Linked DNA regions of Rubrivivax gelatinosus IL144. The main gene of each other region encodes a partner of the protein of the gene in region 5 in a complex. Links are inferred from orthologs where the notes say so. Each region holds a gene or a part of one and is shown on either strand. Other genes may lie near its edges. The genes, in order: dinB, RGE_RS12680, holA, dnaX and dnaN.

Region 1 (3,108 bases), 3.9 Mb from region 5 along the record:
AGGATCTGCAGGTCCAGCGTCAGCACCAGCGCGCCGCAGCCGGCGGCCTTGGCGCGGTCGATGAGCCGCTCGATGAAGTCGCGGTCGCGCATCACGTAGAGCTGGAACCAGAACGGCGCCTTCGTGTGCGCGGCGACGTCCTCGATCGAGCAGATGCTCATCGTCGACAGCGTGAACGGGATGCCGAAACGTTCGGCGGCGCGCGCGGCCAGGATCTCGCCGTCGGCGTGCTGCATGCCGGTCAGGCCGGTCGGCGCGATCGCCACCGGCATCGCCACCGGCACGCCGACCATCGTCGTCGCGGTGCTGCGGCCGTCCATGTCGACGGCCACGCGCTGGCGCAGCTTGATCGCCTGGAAGTCCTGTTCGTTGGCGCGGTAGGTGCTCTCGGTCCAGGAACCGGAGTCGGCGTAGTCGTAGAACATGCGCGGCACGCGCTTCTTCGCGAGCACGCGCAGGTCTTCGATGTGGGTGATGACGGGCATCGGCGCTCTCCTCGCAGACTATGCTAACGAGGGACGCGGCGACGCCGCGCTGCCCGGCGTGCCGGGCGCCGGCTCAGGAGGCGTAGACGGCGGCTTGCTGCAGGCGCTGCGGCGGCGGGGCCAGCGCCGGGTCGGCCGGCACGTAGCCCATCGAGGCCATGCACTGCGCGAGGCTGGCGTCCATCGAGCGCGAGTGCGCCGGGAACCACTCGACCAGTTCCTCGGCGAGCTGGCGAACGATCGCGACGTCGGCGTCGTGGCGCAGCCGGTCCTGCACCTCGTGCATCGCCTTCAGCACCTGGGCGTGCTGGTAGGAGTGGCAGTTCTGCGGCGCGAAGCCCATGCCCAGCATCCAGTGCTCTTCCTGGGCGAAGTGGGCCTCGGTGTGTTCGATCACCGCGTCGAGCGCCGGGTCGAGCGAGCCGTCGTCGGCATCCAGCGCCGCTTCCAGGCCGAGCAGCAGGTCGACGAACTCGTGATGCGTCGCGTCCATCTGGGGCTGGTGCAGCGCCAGCGATTCGGACCAGGCGAGGGTGGACATGGCAGCGACGCTTTCTCTTGATGACGGACCCAGACTAGGGGCGCGTTTGTATCGAATTTTTGCGTTGCCTCAAGCGTCCGTGCGGCTAATCCGACTTTTCCGGGGGGTGTCGATCGGGATCTTCACCACGTTCCGGGCCCTCCGGTCCAGGGGCGGCGACGAGGAACGGCAGCTCCGGTTCGGCCTCGGCGGCGGCGCGCCGATCCGTGGCTCTCGCGCGACGGCCGGGGGCCGTCGCGGCGGCGCTTTCGGCGCGCACCAACGTGCCGGCGCGCACGCCCAGCAGCCGCAGCCGGCGCGACAGGTCCACGCGCTTGAGGCATTGACCGGCGGCGCGGCGGATGGCGGCGGCGTCGACCACCGGCCCGGGCAGCGTCAGGTCGCGCGTCACGGTGCGGAAATCGTCGTAGCGCAGCTTGATGCCGATGGTGCGCGCGGCGTAGCCCTTGCGCTGCAGGTCGGCGGCGACCCGTTCGGCTAGGTGGGTGAAGACCGCGGTGAGCTGCGCCCGGTCCTGCACCGCGTGCAGGTCGCGCTCGAAGGTGGTCTCGCGGCTCACCGATACCGGCTCGCTGTGCGTCACCACCGGCCGGTCGTCCTGGCCGTGCGCGGCCTCGTGCAGCCAGGCGCCGTAGCTGCGGCCGAAATGCTCCTGCAGCCAGGCGCGTTCGCGCATCGCCAGGTCGCCGATCGTCGCCACGCCCAGCGCCGCCAGCCTGGCGCCGGCTTTCGGGCCGATGCCGTTGATGCGCCGCACCGGCAGCGGCCAGATGCGTGTCGGCAGCTCGGCGGCGGTGACGACGCTCAGGCCGTCGGGCTTGTCCAGCTCGGAGGCGATCTTGGCCAGCAGCTTGTTCGGCGTGACGCCGATCGAGCAGACGAGGCCGGTCGTGCGCCGCACGTTGTTGCGGATCTCCTGGGCCACCGCGCGCACGCCGCCGGCCGGGTCGTGGCCGACCGCGTCCTGGGCCCCGGGCACCTCGGTGAGGTCGATGTAGATCTCGTCGATGCCGCGGTCCTCGATGACCGGGGCGATCTCGGCGACCGCAGCCTTGAACAGCCGCGAGTAGCGCCGGTATTCGTCGAAGTCGGTGGGCAGCAGCACCGCCTGCGGGCAGCGCTGGGCGGCTTTCATCAGCCCCATGCCCGAGTGCACGCCGTAGTCGCGTGCGGCGTAGGTGGCGGTGGTGACGACGCCGCGTCCGGCGTAGCCGGCCAGCGTCGCGAACTTGCGGCTGCCGTCGGGCAGCGTCTCGGGCTGGTGGCGCCGGCCGCCGCCGACGACCACCGGCTGGCCGCGCAGCTCGGGGTAGCGCAGCATCTCGACCGACGCGTAGAACGCGTCCATGTCGAGATGCGCGATCCAGCGCGTGCGCGGGCTCATCGGCGCTGCGGCGCCGCGCCGGTCAGGCGCCCAGGCGGGCGCGGTGGCGTTCGATCTGCGCGCGCACCTGGGCCGGGGCGGTGCCGCCGACGACGTTGCGCGCGTTCAGCGAGCCGGCCAGCGTCAGCACCTCGAAGACGTCTTCGCCGACGGCGGCGTTGAAGCCCTGCAGCTCGGCCAGCGTCAGCTCCGACAGGTCGACGCCGCGCCCCAGCGCCACCTTCACCGCGTGGGCGACGACCTCGTGCGCGTCGCGGAACGGCAGGCCCTTCTTGACGAGGTAGTCGGCGAGGTCGGTGGCGGTGGCGTAGCCGCGGCGCGCCGCGCGTTCCAACGCTTCGGGCTTGACGCGGATGCCGCCGACCATCTCGGCCAGGATGCGCAAGGTGTCGCGCAGCGTGTCGACGGTGTCGAACAGCGGTTCCTTGTCTTCCTGGTTGTCCTTGTTGTAGGTGAGCGGCTGGCCCTTCATCAGCGTGATCAGCCCCATCAGGTGGCCGACGACGCGACCGCTTTTTCCCCGCGCCAGCTCGGCGACGTCGGGGTTGCGCTTCTGCGGCATGATCGACGAGCCGGTGCAATAGCGGTCGGCCAGGTCGATGAAGCCGAAGTTCTGGCTCATCCATAGCACCAGTTCCTCGGACAGGCGCGAGACGTGCACCATCGCGATCGAGGCGAAGGCGCAGAACTCGAGCGCG
Region 2 (3,261 bases), 2.7 Mb from region 5 along the record:
GTGAGGCCCTTCACTTCGGCGATCTTGGCCGCGACCTGCGGCACCCAGGCCGGGCTGTTGGTCTTGCCGCGGTGCGGCACCGGCGCCAGGTAGGGACTGTCGGTCTCGATCAGGAAGCGGTCCAGCGGCACCTCGCGCGCGACCTCGCGCAGTTCTTCGGCGTTGCGGAAGGTCAGGATGCCGGAGAACGAGACGTGGAATCCGAGGTCCAGCGCGGCACGCGCGACCTCGCGCGTCTCGGTGAAGCAGTGGAAGACGCCGCGCACCTTGCCGGCGCCCTCTTCCTTCAGGATCGCCAGCGTGTGCTCGGCCGACGAGCGCGTGTGCACGACCAGCGGCAGGCCGGTCTCGCGCGCGGCGCGGATGTGCACGCGGAAACGCTCTCGCTGCCACTCCATCTCGGCCAGGCTGCGGCCGTTGAGGCGGTAGTAGTCCAGGCCGGTCTCGCCGATCGCGACGACACGCGCGCGGCACGCCAGCGCCACCAGCGTCGCCTGGTCGGGCTCGGCCTGGCCTTCGGTGTCCGGGTGCACGCCGACGCTGCACCAGAGGTTGCGGTGCGCCATCGCCAGCGCGTGCGCGGTCTCGAACTCCTCGAGCGTGGTGCAGATCGTCAGCGCGGCGCGCACGTCGGCCGCGGCCATGTCAGCCAGGATGGCTTGGACGCGGTCGTGCAATTCGGGAAACGTCAGGTGGCAGTGCGAGTCGACAAACATGCGAAACAAAACCGGAAGAGGCCGTGCTCGCGCCGGCCGGGGGAACGACGGTCAGATCGTCTGCGTCGGCTTGGACGAGGAGATCGAGGTGCCCAGCACTTCTTCGATCTTCAGCCGCAGCGCGCGCGACTTCTCGTCGGCCGGGAAACGCACGCCGACACCCTGGGTGCGGCCACCCGACGCGTTGGCCGGGGTGATCCAGGCGATCTTGCCGGCCACCGGATAGCGCTGCGGGTCCTCCGGCAGCGACAGCAGCAGGTAGATGTCGTCGCCGAGCCGGTAGTCGCGCGTCGTCGGTACGAACAGGCCGCCTTCGCTGAGAAACGGGATGTAGGCGGCATAGAGCGCGCCCTTCTCGCGGAACACCAGCTGGATGACGCTGGGACGGCTCTGCTGCCCGGCCGGCGCGGTGGCCGGGGCGAGCCCACCGTGTCTCGACGGCAGCCGATCTGTCATCCGCGCAGTGTAAGCGCGGCGCTCGCCTGGGCCACCAGCGCCTCGATCAACAGCGCTTCGTGCCACGGGTGTTCGTCGTGGCGCGCGACACGCTGCAAGGCCTCGTGCCACTCGTGCAGCGCCTGGGCACTGCGTGCGCGCGGCACGCTGCCTTCGGGGAAGTAGCGCGGTGCGGCGCCGGCCCCGACCGCCGCGGCGTCGTGGCAGAGCTTCTGCAGCGCGTCGACGACGCGCGGCACCGGCCAGCCGGACAGCGCCTGGGCCTGGCCACGCGCCAGCGCCGCGGGCAGCGCGCGCCAGGCGGCGGCGCTGACGCCGTCCTTGGCCAGCGCCTGCGCGTCCAGCGGCCGGCCGGCGGCGGCGGCCAGCAGCACCTCGGGTTCGGCCACGCCCTGCCCGGCCAGCCAGTCGCGCGCCTGGTCTGCCGGCGGCGCGGCGAGCGCGACGCGGTGGCAGCGGCTGCGCACCGTGGGCAGCAGATGCTGGGGGTCGCCGGCGCCCAGCAGCAGCCGGGTACCGGCAGGCGGCTCTTCCAGCGTCTTCAGCAGCGCGTTGGCGGCCTGCAGGTTGATCGCCTCGGCCGGGTGCAGCACGACGACCTTGCCGCGGCCACGCGAGGTGGTGCGCGCCACCCAGTCGATCGCATGGCGGATCTCGTCGATGCGGATCTGGCGGCTGGGCTTCTTCTTGCCTTCGTCCTCGGGCTTGTCGCCCGGGAACGGCCAGGCATGGGCCTGGCGCAGCGTCTCGGGCATCAGCACCAGCAGGTCCGGGTGCAGCTTGCTCTGCACGAGATGGCAGCTCGGGCAGCGGCCGCAGGCCGGGCGCGGGTGGCCGTCGTGGCCTTCGCAGAGCCAGCTCTGCGCCAGCGCGGCGGCGAAATGCAGCGTGCCGATGCCGGCCGCGCCGTGCAGCAGCAGCGCATGGCCACGCTGGCGAGCCAGCGCATCGGCCAGCGGCGCGGCCAGCCAGGGCAGCGGCGGCGCGCCGTGCTCGTCGACGACCAGATTCACCACGGGCCGCGCGACTCCAGCACGGCTTCGAGCTGCACCCGCACTGCCTCGGGCGTGGCCGCGGCATCGAGGATCGCGAAGCGCCCCGGGTCGGCCTCGGCGCGGCGCGCGTAGCCCGCGCGCACGCGCTCGAAGAAGGCCTCGTCCTGGCTCTCGAAGCGGTCGGGCGCGCGCACCGCGGCGCGGCGCGCGGCGGCGACCGCCGGCGGCAGGTCGAACCAGACGGTCAGGTCGGGCTGGCGACCCTGCTGCACCCAGGACTCGAGCGTGGCGAGCACGCCGAGGTCGAAGCCGCGGCCGGCGCCCTGGTAGGCGAAGGTCGCGTCGGTGAAGCGGTCGCAGAGCACGACGGCGCCGGCGGCCAGCGCCGGTTCGATGCGCGTGACGAGGTGGTCGCGGCGCGCGGCGAAGACCAGCAGCGCCTCGGTCAGCGCGTCCATGCCCTGGTGCAGCACCAGCTCGCGCAGGCGCTCGGCGAGTTCGGTGCCGCCGGGTTCGCGCGTCACCAGCACCTCGCGGCCGCGCGCGCGCAGCCAGCCGGCCAGCCACTCGATGTGCGAGCTCTTGCCGGCGCCGTCGATGCCTTCGAAGCTGAGGAAGCGGCCTGCCCTCACTTGCGGCCGCGCTGGAACTGGTTCACCGCGCGATTATGGGCGTCCAGCGTTTCGCTGAACTGGCTGCTGCCGTCGCCGCGCGCGACGAAGTACAGCGCCTTGGTCGGCGCCGGCTGCACCGCGGCGCGCAGCGAGGCGCGGCCCGGCATCGCGATCGGCGTCGGCGGCAGGCCGGGCCGGGTGTAGGTGTTGTACGGCCCGTCGGTGTCCAGGTGGGCGCGGCGCAGGTTGCCGTCGAAACGCTCGCCCAGGCCGTAGATCACCGCAGGGTCGGTCTGCAGCGGCATGCCCACGCGCAGGCGGTTGCTGAAAACGCCGGCGACCAGCGCGCGGTCGGCTTCGCGCCCGGTTTCCTTCTCGACGATCGACGCCAGCGTCAGCGCCTGTTCGGGCGTCTTCAGCGGCGAGTCGGAGGCGCGCTCGGCCCAGGCCGCGTTCAGCTCGCGCTGCATCTTGGTGTAG
Region 3 (3,229 bases), 4.8 Mb from region 5 along the record:
GCCGCCCGGCGCGCTGGCCGGCATGCCCTCGCTGGCGCTGGTGCAGTCCTTGTGGGCCGGTGTCGACCGCCTGCTCGCCGACCCGACGCTGCCGCCCGGCGTGCCGGTGGCGCGCATGGTCGACCCGGTGATGAACGCGGCGATGGCCGAGACCGCGTCGTGGGCCGTGCTGGCGCTGCACCGCGGCTTCTTCGACTACGCCGCGCGCCAGCGCGAAGGCCTGTGGCGGCCGCACGCGCAGCGCCGCGCCGACGAGGTGCCGGTGCTGGTGCTGGGGCGCGGGGAGATGGGCGGCACGGTCGGCGCGCGCCTGGCGGCGCTGGGCTACCGCGTCGAGCACTGGCACCGCGGCCGCGAGCTGGCGCCGTTGCTGGCGGCCGCCGAGATCGTCGTCAACCTGCTGCCGCTGACGCCGGCCACGCGCGATCTGATCGACGCCCGTTTCCTCGCCGCGCTGCCCGCAGGCGCGTCACTGGTGAACCTGGGCCGCGGCACCCACGTCGTCGAGCCCGACCTGCTGGCGGCGCTGGACACCGGCCGGCTGCACCACGCGGTGCTCGACGTCTTCCGCCAAGAACCGCTGCCGGCGGGCCACGCCTTCTGGGCCCATCCGCGCGTCACCGTGCTGCCGCACGCTGCGGCAGCGACCGACCCGCGCAGCGCCAGCCGCGTCGCCGCGGCCAACCTGCGCGCCTGGCGCGACGGCCGGCCCGTCGCTCACCTCGTCGATCGCGGCCGCGGTTACTGAGCCAGCAGGCTGCGCGGCGGAGTCTGGCAACTGCCGACGTGGGCGGAACCGCACCACAGCATTCGTCAGACTGACTGGAGCCTCCCTCCCGGAGGGAGGCTGGAGGGTGCGGTCTGACGAGCTGGAGCCCCATCTCGGAGGGGGACTAGGGGGAGCCCAACGTGCCGGCGCAGCCTAGGAGCTTGGGCGGCGAAGCCGCCAAGCTCCTAGGCGTGCAGCGCCAGCGCGCGCGGCATGCTGGCGCGCGTGCCGCGCGTCGGCGTGCCGGCCGCGGCGGCGGCCTCGACGGCCATCAGCACCAAGCGGCGCAGCGCGTCCCAGGGTTCGGCCGGCCAGTCGGGGTGGCGCAGGCCCTTGACGATGCCGTCGACCGTGCTCGCCGCCTGCACCAGGTGCTGTGCCTGGTGGCCGGCCAGCGTCGGCACGACGCGTTCGTAGAGCTTTTCTTTCGTGCCCCAGACACGCGCTTCGCGCAGCGCCAGGGGCAGCGGCTTGCCGTCGTCGACGGCGGCGCGCACGCGTGCCAGGCCGCGCAGGTCCTCGGCCAGCGTCCAGTGCACCAGCACCGGCGCCTCGCCTTCGGCGCGCAGGCCGTCGAGCATGCGCAGCGCGCGTGCCACCTGGCCGGCGAGCACCGCCTCGCCGAGCTTGAAGACGTCGTAGCGTGCGACGTCGAGCACCGCGGCCTCGACCTGCTCGAAGCTCAGTTCGCCCGGCGGGTACAGCAGCGCGAGCTTCTGCAGCTCCTGGTGCGCGGCCAGCAGATTGCCTTCGACGCGGTCGGCGAAGAAGGCCAGCGTCTGCTGCCCGGCTTCGCCGCTGGCCACACGCTGGCCCTGGCGGCCCAGGCGCTGCGCCAGCCAGGCCGGCAGCGCCTTGCGTTCGACCGGCTCGACCTTGAGCACCGGGCCGGCGCCGTCGAGCGCGGCGAACCAGGCCGACTTCTGCTGCTGGAAATCGAGCTTGGGCAGCGTCACCAGCGTCAGCACCTCGGGCGAGAGCTGCTGGCAGTAGCGCTGAAGCGCTTCCGAGCCGTCCTTGCCGGGTTTGCCGTTGGGGATGCGGATCTCGATCAGCTGGCGGTCGGCGAACAGCGACAGCGCCTGCGAGGCGCCGAGCAGGCCGCTCCAGTCGAAGTGCTGGCCGACGGTGAAGACCTGGCGCTCGACGAAGCCGGCGGCGCGCGCGGCGGCGCGGATCGCATCGCCCGCTTCCTGGGCCAGCAGCGGCTCGTCGCCGTGGATCGTGTAGAGCGTGTCGAGCCCGCGCTGCAGGCGCTGCTCGAGCTGTTCCGGACGCAGTTGCATCGTTACAGGCGGATCGCCGCCAGGCGTCGCATGACCTGGATGACGATGTCGTTCTCCATGTCGCGGTACAGGTCGGCTTCCTCGAACTGCTTGGCCAGGGCCGCGGTTTCGCTGTAGCTCAGGTCTTCCTCGCGCAGCAGCTCGGTCGGCGCGATCAGCTCGCGGCCGTCGGGCGTGTGGGCGCTGAAGTGCAGGCGCACGCGGATCTCGAACTCGCGCACCTGGGCGGCGGAGGTGGAAGCGACGACGCTCTTCTCGCGCTTGTCCTCGGTGACCTGCAGGATGACCTGCGCGGCCGCCGGCACGTCGACGATGCGCACGTCGGGTTCGAGCGCACGGCGCAGCGCCGCCGCCAGCGTCGACTTCGGCTTGAAGCCGACGAGCGCGATGCGCTCGAAGCTGGGCTTCTGCGGCCGGCGCAGCTGGAAGCCGCAACCGCCGAGCGCGAGCGCGCCCAGCGCGGCGATCGCGCCCAGCGCGCGGCGGCGGTCAGACGACGACATTGACGAGCCGGCCCGGCACGACGATGACCTTCTTGGCCGCCTTGCCTTCGCCGAACTTGGCGAACTCGGGCGAGGCCAGCGCCGCCGCCTCGATCGCCTTGCGGTCGGCGTCGGCGGGGATGCGCACGCTGCCGCGCGTCTTGCCGGCGATCTGCAGCACGAGCTCGATCTCCGAACGCTCGAGCGCGGCGTCGTCGACCTCGGGCCAGGGCGCGTCGATCAGCTCGCCCAGCGTGGCGGCGAAGCCGAGCTCGCCCCACAGCGCGTGCGTGATGTGCGGCGCCGCCGGGTACAGCGCGCGCAGCAGGATGCCGACGCCTTCGCGCAGCGTCGCGTCGTCGGCTGCGCCGGCGCCGTCTTCCAGCGCGTTCAGCAGCTTCATCGCGCCGGAGACGACGGTGTTGTATTGCAGCCGGTCGTAGTCGGCACCGATCTGCTTGAGCAGCGTGTGCACCTCGTAGCGCAGCGGGTTCGTGCCCTGCGGCGCGGCGCCGGCGGCGGCCACGCGCGGCGCGACCTTGACGCCGAAGCTCCAGAGCCGGCGCAGGAAGCGGAACACGCCTTCGGCGCCCGAGTCCGACCACGCGGCGCTCTGGTCCGGCGGGCCGGCGAACATCGTGAAGGTGCGCGCGGTGTCGGCGCCGAACCGGGCGATGATGTCGCGCGGCTCG
Region 4 (3,174 bases), 3.5 Mb from region 5 along the record:
AGGCGGCCTTCCAGCCGGCCACCAGCGCCTGCGCGCGCTCGGCGTCGCCGAACCAGTCGCTGCCGCCGGCGGCCCAGTAGGCCTGCACGACCAGCGGCGTGGCGCCGACGGTGATCAGGTCGTTGACCGCCATCGCGATCGTGTCCTGCGCTATTGCCGAGTAGTAGCTGCGGCCGGTGAGCTTTTGCATCTCGTCGGCGACCAGGGCCTTGCTGCCCAGGCATTCGACGATGCTGGCGAGGTAGAACGGGCCGACGTCGACGACGTAGGCGGATTCGCCGCGCGAGGCCTTCACCTCGGTGAAGCCGTGGCCCGCGAGATGCGGGGCGGTGGCGGCGGCGGCGCGCTGCGCGGCCACTTTGAGCGGGTCGATCAGGTCGTAGACGACGCCGGACTGCTCGTAGCTCAGCGGAGTGTTGGCGGGTGCTTGCATGGGCCGGGATTATCGCCCCCCGCCCGTAGAATGGCCCGGTGAGCTACGTCGTCCTCGCGCGCAAATACCGTCCCCGCAGCTTCGACCAGATGGTCGGCCAGGAGCACGTCGTCCGTGCGCTGAGCAACGCGCTGGAGCAGCAGCGGCTGCACCACGCCTACCTCTTCACCGGCACGCGCGGGATTGGCAAGACCACCGTCTCGCGCATCCTGGCCAAGAGCCTGAACTGCACCGGGCCCGATGGCACCGGCGGCATCACCGCGCATCCCTGCGGCGTCTGCAGCGCCTGTACCGAGATCGACGGCGACCGCTACATCGACTACATCGAGCTCGACGCGGCCAGCAACCGCAGCATCGACGAGATCCGCGACCTGATCGAGCGTGCCGCCTACAAGCCCGGCATCGGCCGCTTCAAGGTCTTCATGATCGACGAGGCGCATCAGCTGACCAAGGACGCCTTCAACGCGCTGCTGAAGACGCTGGAGGAGCCGCCCGAGTACCTGAAGTTCGTGCTCGCGACGACCGACCCGGAGAAGATGCTGCCGACGGTGCTGTCGCGCTGCCTGCAGTTCAACCTGCGGCCGATGGCGCCGCAGACGGTGCACGAGCACCTGCAGGAGGTGCTGGCCGCCGAGCACGTGCCGCACGACGAGGCCTCGCTGCGCCTGCTCTCGCGTGCCGCGCGCGGATCGATGCGCGACGCGCTGTCGCTGACCGACCAGGCCATCGCCTACGGTGGCGGCCGGGTCGACGAGGCCGTCGTGCGCGGCATGCTGGGCAGCGTCGACCGCGGCCATGCACGCCGGCTCGTCGAGGCGCTGGCCGCACGCGACGGCGCCGCGGTGCTGGCCACCGTCGACGCGCTGCGCGCGATGGGCCTGTCGGCCTCGGCGACGCTGGAGGAACTGGCCTCGCTGCTGCAGCAGATGGCCGTCGAGCAGGCCGTTCCCGGCGCGCTGGATGCGCAGGACCCCGACACCGAGGACGCGCGTGCGCTGGCCAGCGTGCTGCCACCCGACGAGACGCAGCTGCTCTACAGCATCGCGCTGCACGGCCGCGCCGAGCTGGCGCTGATGAGCGACGAGTACGGCGCGCTGACGATGGTGCTGCTGCGCCTGCTGGCCTTCCCGCCGGCCGGTGCCGCGCCGGTGCCGCCGCGCGAAGCGCCGCGTTCGGCGCCGCTGCGCGCGCCATCGCCGCCGGCGATGACGATGCCGGTGGCCAAGGCTGCTGCGCCGGTCGTCCCGGCCTCGCCGCCGCCGCGGCCTGTGCCGGTGGCGCCGGTGGTCGCGCCGCAGCCTGCGGCACCCGCGTCCGCGCCTGTTGCCGAACGCCGCCGCGAACCTCCTGCGCCGGCGCCGCAGGCGGCTCCTGAACGCATCGAAACGCGCTCGGCACCGCCTGACGACGAGCCGCCCTGGGGCCGTGACGACGAGCCGCCGCCCGAAGGCGAGTACCGACACGCCGTTCCGGCGCCGTCGCGCAGGCCGGCTGCAGTGCCGGATCCGGAGCCCGAGCGCTTCGAGCCCGCTCCGGTCGACGCCGTGCCCGACGAACCGCCTCCCGTCGAACGCCGCCCGCGCCCGGTGCGCCGCGACGAGCCGCCCGCGCCGCCGCCGCGCACGCCGCTGGGCGACCGCTGGTATGCGCTGTGCCAGGCGATGGCCGAGCGCGGTGCCGTCTCGGCGCTGCTGCGTGAACTCGCCTGGCAGGGCGGGCTGGTCGAGGTCGACGAGGCCGCCGCGCCGCAGCGCTGGCGGCTGCAGGTCGAACGCGAGTCGCTGCGCACCAATGCGCTGCGCGAGAAGCTGGCGGCCGCGATGGCCGCGGAGCTCGGCGCGCCGGTCGATCTGGTGCTCGAACCCGGTTCGCCCGAGGACACGCCGGCCAAGCGTGACGCCTGGGAGCGCACGCGCCGCCAGCAGGAGGCCGAGCACACGATCCGCCACGACCCGGTGGTGCTGGAGCTGATGCGTCAGTTCCCCACGGCACGCCTGGTGCCGAACTCGATCAAGCCGGTCTGAGCGGCGCTGCCGCACGACGATAATCCCGCGTTTTCGGCGGCCCCGAGGCCGCCACGAAAGGACACGACGATGATGAAGGGCCAACTCGCCGGGCTGATGAAGCAGGCCCAGGCGATGCAGGAAAACATGAAGCGCGCCCAGGAAGAGCTGGCGCAGCTGGAGGTCGAGGGCCAGTCGGGCGCCGGCCTGGTGAAGGTCGTGATGACCTGCAAGCACGACGTGCGCCGCCTGAGCATCGACCCCAGCCTGCTGGCCGACGACAAGGACATGCTCGAAGACCTGGTCGCCGCCGCGTTCAACGATGCCGTGCGCCGTGCCGACGAGATCAGCGCCGAGAAGATGGGCAAGCTGACGGCCGGCATGCCGATGCCGCCGGGCATGAAGTTCCCGTTCTGACGCCTTGCCGATGGCCGACACCGCGCTCGACGCGCTGATCGAGGCGCTGCGGCGGCTGCCGGGCGTCGGCCAGAAGTCGGCGCAGCGCGTCGCCTTCCACCTGCTGCAGCACGACCGCGATGGCGCGCGCCGCCTGGCGCACGCGCTGGACGTCGCGGCCGAGCGTGTGCACCACTGCGCGCGCTGCCACACCTTCACCGAAGACGAGGTCTGCCCGGTCTGCCGCGACCCCGAGCGCGACGCCCGGCTGCTGTGCGTCGTCGAGACGCCGGCCGACCAGCACGCGCTGGAACGCAGCGGCGGCTACCGCGGCCTGTACTT
Region 5 (3,238 bases):
GCTGGGCTTCTCGCCCATGGCGTGGAAGACGTTCGGGTGCAGGACCTTCTTGCCCTGGTTGATGAACTCGACGAAGCCCTTCACGCCGCCGGCGAAGGCGAAGTTGTCCTCCTTCGCGTTGCGCTCGTCGACGAGGCGGATCTTGACGCCGTTGTTCAGGAACGAGAGCTCGCGCAGGCGCTTGGCCAGCACGTCGTAGTGGAAGTCGACGTGGGTGAAGATCTCGTCGTCGGGCAGGAAGTGCACCTCGGTGCCGCGCTTGTCGGTGTCGCCGACGATCTTCATCGGGCTGGTCTCGACGCCGTCGCGCACTTCGATGACGCGGTCCTGCGCGAAGCCGCGCTTGAACTCGATGCGATGCACCTTGCCGTCGCGGCGCACCGTCAGGCGCAGCCACTTGGAGAGCGCGTTGACGCAGGACACGCCCACGCCGTGCAGGCCGCCCGAGACCTTGTAGCTGTTCTGGTTGAACTTGCCGCCGGCGTGCAGCTCGGTCAGCGCGATCTCGGCGGCCGAGCGCTTGGGCTCGTGCTTGTCGTCCATCTTCACGCCGGTCGGGATGCCGCGGCCGTTGTCGACGACGCTGATCGAGTTGTCGCTGTGGATGGTGACGACGATGTCGTCGCAGTAGCCGGCCAGCGCCTCGTCGATGGAGTTGTCCACGACTTCGAAGACCAGGTGGTGCAGGCCGGTGCCGTCGGACGTGTCGCCGATGTACATGCCCGGCCGCTTGCGCACCGCCTCCAGGCCTTCGAGGATCTGGATGCTGCTCGCGCCGTAGTCGCTCGGCGGGGTTTGGTTCGAATCGCTCATGGGCGCTTTCGCAAGACGGTCCCAAAGACCGGGACCATCAACAAGTCAGAACCCCCCGCTCGGCGGGGGGCAGGGGGGTGCCCAGGGAAAGGCATGAAATGCCGATGCCCCATCTGGCCGCCCGCAGGGCGGTCAGATGCGCATCGGCATCACGACGTACTTGAAGCCGGTCTGCTCCGGCACGGTGAACAGCGCGCTGGCATTGGTGTCCTGCAGCTCGATCTTCACCATCTCCTGCTGCATGTTGGCCAGCACGTCGATGAGGTAGGTGACGTTGAAGCCGATCTCGATCGCGTCGCCGGCGTAGTCGATCTCGAGCTCTTCCTTGGCCTCTTCCTGCTCGGCGTTGGACGACGCGATGCGCAGCACGCCGGGCTCGAGGTTCAGGCGCACGCCCTTGAACTTCTCGCTGGTCAGGATGGCCGCACGCTGCAGGCTGCCCAGCAGCGCGGCGCGGCCGACGACGAGCGCGTTCTTGTGGTTGCGCGGGATGACGCGGTTGTAGTCGGGGAACTTGCCCTCGACGAGCTTGGTGACGAACTCCAGCCCCGAGAACGCGAACTTGGCCTGGTTGCCGGCGAAGCGCATCTCGATCGGCGTTTCCTCGTCCTTGAGCAGGCGCTGCAGCTCGAGCACCGTCTTGCGCGGCAGGATGACTTCCTGGCGGTTGGGCACGTCGGTTTCCAGCGTGCCCTGGGCCAGCGCCAGGCGGTGGCCGTCGGTGGCCACCAGCGTCAGCGTCTTGCCTTCGGCGATGAACAGGATGCCGTTGAGGTAGTAGCGGATGTCGTGCACCGCCATCGCGAAGTGCACCTGGTTGATCAGCTGGCGCAGCGTCTTCTGCGGCACGCTGAAGGCCGGGCCGAAGTCGACCGCCTCGTTGACCAGCGGGAAGTCGTCGGCCGGCAGCGACTGCAGCGTGAAGCGGCTCTTGCCGCCGGCCAGCGTCAGCTTGTTCTGCGCCGACGACAGCGTCACCACCTGCTCCGAAGGCAGCGCCCGCAGGATGTCGATCAGCTTGCGCGCGCCCACCGTCGTCGCGAAGTGACCTTCGTCGCCGCCGAGCTCGGCGCTGGTGCGCACCTGGATCTCCAGGTCGCTGGTCGTCAGCTCGACGACCGGGCCGTTCTTGCGCAACAGGACGTTGGCCAGGATGGGCAGCGTGTGCCGCCGCTCGACGATGCCGGCCACCGACTGGAGGGCCTCGAGCAACTTTTCCTGGGCGGCCTTCAGAACAATCATGTCTTCCTCTTTAACTTGGTGGTCGTAGTAGGCGACGGCAACTTCTGGGGACAACGCTATTTTCCGCCTTTCCGACAACGCTTTAGCAGGTGGGCAGCGTTGTGGGTCACGACAGGGACTGGCAGGTGCGTTTTCTGGACAACTCGCCGGGCTTCGACGCCGGCGTGGACAAGTGCACGGTTGTTCCGGAGTTTTCCCCAGGCTTGCACAGCCTGCGGTGACGGCCGTCAGCCCTTCAGGGTCTGCTCGAGCACGTGCAGCTGCTGGTTCAGTTCGCTGTTGCGCTGGCGCTCGTCGGCGATCTTGCGCACCGCGTGCAGCACCGTCGTGTGGTCACGGCCACCGAAGAGCTCGCCGATCTCGGGCAGGCTCTTCTTGGTCATGTCCTTGGCCAGGTACATCGCGATCTGGCGCGGCCGCGCGATCGAGGCCGGGCGCTTCTTCGAGTACATGTCGGCGACCTTGATCTTGTAGAAGTCGGCCACCGTCTTCTGGATGTTCTCGACGCTGATCTGGCGGTTCTGGATCGACAGCAGGTCCTTCAGCGCGTCGCGCGTCAGCGCGATGTTGATGTCCTTCTGGCTGAAGCGGCTGTAGGCCAGCACCTTGCGCAGCGCGCCTTCGAGCTCGCGCACGTTGGCGCGCACGTTCTTGGCGATGAAGAAGGCGACGTCCTCGGGCATCTCGGCGCCTTCGGCCAGCGCCTTCTTGATCAGGATGGCCACGCGCATCTCGAGCTCGGGCGGCTCGATGGCCACCGTCAGCCCGGCGTCGAAGCGGCTGGTCAGCCGCTCGTCGATGTCCACCAGCCCCTTCGGGTAGGTGTCGCTGGTCATGATGATGTGCGCGCGCTTGGCCAGCAGCGCCTCGAAGGTGTTGAAGAACTCCTCCTGCGTGCGGTCCTTGCCGGCGAAGAACTGCACGTCGTCGATCAGCAGCAGGTCCAGCGAGTGGTACTTGGCCTTCAGCTCGTCGAAGGTCTTGCGCTGGTAGTTCTTGACGACGTCGCTGATGAACTGCTCGGCGTGCAGGTACAGCACGCGGGCGTCGGGGCGGTCCTTCAGCAGCGCGTTGCCGACGGCGTGCACCAGGTGGGTCTTGCCCAGGCCGACGCCGCCGTAGATGAACAGCGGGTTGTACATCTGGCCCGGCGCGCCGGCGACGTGCAGCGCCGCGGTGCGCG

Evidence for each region.
Region 1: the proteins of dnaN (region 5) and dinB are in contact, whole or in part, in a solved structure (PDB 1OK7), measured with the Escherichia coli proteins. The link is inferred for Rubrivivax gelatinosus IL144 from one-to-one orthologs.
Region 2: the proteins of dnaN (region 5) and RGE_RS12680 are in contact, whole or in part, in a cryo-EM structure (PDB 8GIZ), measured with the Escherichia coli proteins. The link is inferred for Rubrivivax gelatinosus IL144 from one-to-one orthologs.
Region 3: the proteins of dnaN (region 5) and holA are in contact, whole or in part, in a cryo-EM structure (PDB 8GIZ), measured with the Escherichia coli proteins. The link is inferred for Rubrivivax gelatinosus IL144 from one-to-one orthologs.
Region 4: the proteins of dnaN (region 5) and dnaX are in contact, whole or in part, in a cryo-EM structure (PDB 8GIZ), measured with the Escherichia coli proteins. The link is inferred for Rubrivivax gelatinosus IL144 from one-to-one orthologs.

The regions. Positions count from the first base shown.
Region 1 is NC_017075.1:3,900,051-3,903,158, reverse strand. Bases 262-3,108 are described here. They hold dinB (DNA polymerase IV), read right to left. Parts: upstream 2,411-3,108; coding sequence 1,112-2,410; downstream 262-1,111. Other genes in these bases: argH (argininosuccinate lyase), read right to left, coding at 2,433-3,108; RGE_RS17850 (hemerythrin domain-containing protein), read right to left, coding at 559-1,026; RGE_RS17855 (alpha-hydroxy acid oxidase), read right to left, coding at 262-485. Also shown: more of RGE_RS17855, read right to left, coding at 1-261. UniProt on the Escherichia coli protein: Poorly processive, error-prone DNA polymerase involved in translesion repair and untargeted mutagenesis. Copies undamaged DNA at stalled replication forks, which arise in vivo from mismatched or misaligned primer ends.
Region 2 is NC_017075.1:2,749,578-2,752,838, forward strand. Bases 179-3,178 are described here. They hold RGE_RS12680 (DNA polymerase III subunit delta'), read right to left. Parts: upstream 2,189-3,178; coding sequence 1,169-2,188; downstream 179-1,168. Other genes in these bases: RGE_RS12670 (TatD family hydrolase), read right to left, coding at 179-716; RGE_RS12675 (PilZ domain-containing protein), read right to left, coding at 768-1,172; tmk (dTMP kinase), read right to left, coding at 2,182-2,799; mltG (endolytic transglycosylase MltG), read right to left, coding at 2,796-3,178. Outside these bases: more of RGE_RS12670, read right to left, coding at 1-178; more of mltG, read right to left, coding at 3,179-3,261. UniProt on the Escherichia coli protein: Part of the beta sliding clamp loading complex, which hydrolyzes ATP to load the beta clamp onto primed DNA to form the DNA replication pre-initiation complex.
Region 3 is NC_017075.1:4,838,326-4,841,554, reverse strand. Bases 6-2,973 are described here. They hold holA (DNA polymerase III subunit delta), read right to left. Parts: upstream 2,056-2,973; coding sequence 955-2,055; downstream 6-954. Other genes in these bases: leuS (leucine--tRNA ligase), read right to left, coding at 2,545-2,973; RGE_RS22075 (LPS-assembly lipoprotein LptE), read right to left, coding at 2,058-2,558; RGE_RS22085 (2-hydroxyacid dehydrogenase), read left to right, coding at 6-748. In the rest of the region: more of RGE_RS22085, read left to right, coding at 1-5; more of leuS, read right to left, coding at 2,974-3,229. UniProt on the Escherichia coli protein: Part of the beta sliding clamp loading complex, which hydrolyzes ATP to load the beta clamp onto primed DNA to form the DNA replication pre-initiation complex.
Region 4 is NC_017075.1:3,518,952-3,522,125, reverse strand. Bases 52-2,964 are described here. They hold dnaX (DNA polymerase III subunit gamma/tau), read left to right. Parts: upstream 52-471; coding sequence 472-2,457; downstream 2,458-2,964. Other genes in these bases: recR (recombination mediator RecR), read left to right, coding at 2,864-2,964; RGE_RS16065 (YbaB/EbfC family nucleoid-associated protein), read left to right, coding at 2,527-2,853; RGE_RS16075 (AIR synthase-related protein), read right to left, coding at 52-433. Outside these bases: more of RGE_RS16075, read right to left, coding at 1-51; more of recR, read left to right, coding at 2,965-3,174. UniProt on the Escherichia coli protein: Part of the beta sliding clamp loading complex, which hydrolyzes ATP to load the beta clamp onto primed DNA to form the DNA replication pre-initiation complex.
Region 5 is NC_017075.1:491-3,728, reverse strand. Bases 1-2,977 are described here. They hold dnaN (DNA polymerase III subunit beta), read right to left. Parts: upstream 2,056-2,977; coding sequence 946-2,055; downstream 1-945. Other genes in these bases: dnaA (chromosomal replication initiator protein DnaA), read right to left, coding at 2,283-2,977; gyrB (DNA topoisomerase (ATP-hydrolyzing) subunit B), read right to left, coding at 1-813. In the rest of the region: more of dnaA, read right to left, coding at 2,978-3,238. UniProt on the Escherichia coli protein: Confers DNA tethering and processivity to DNA polymerases and other proteins. Acts as a clamp, forming a ring around DNA (a reaction catalyzed by the clamp-loading complex) which diffuses in an ATP-independent manner freely and bidirectionally along dsDNA.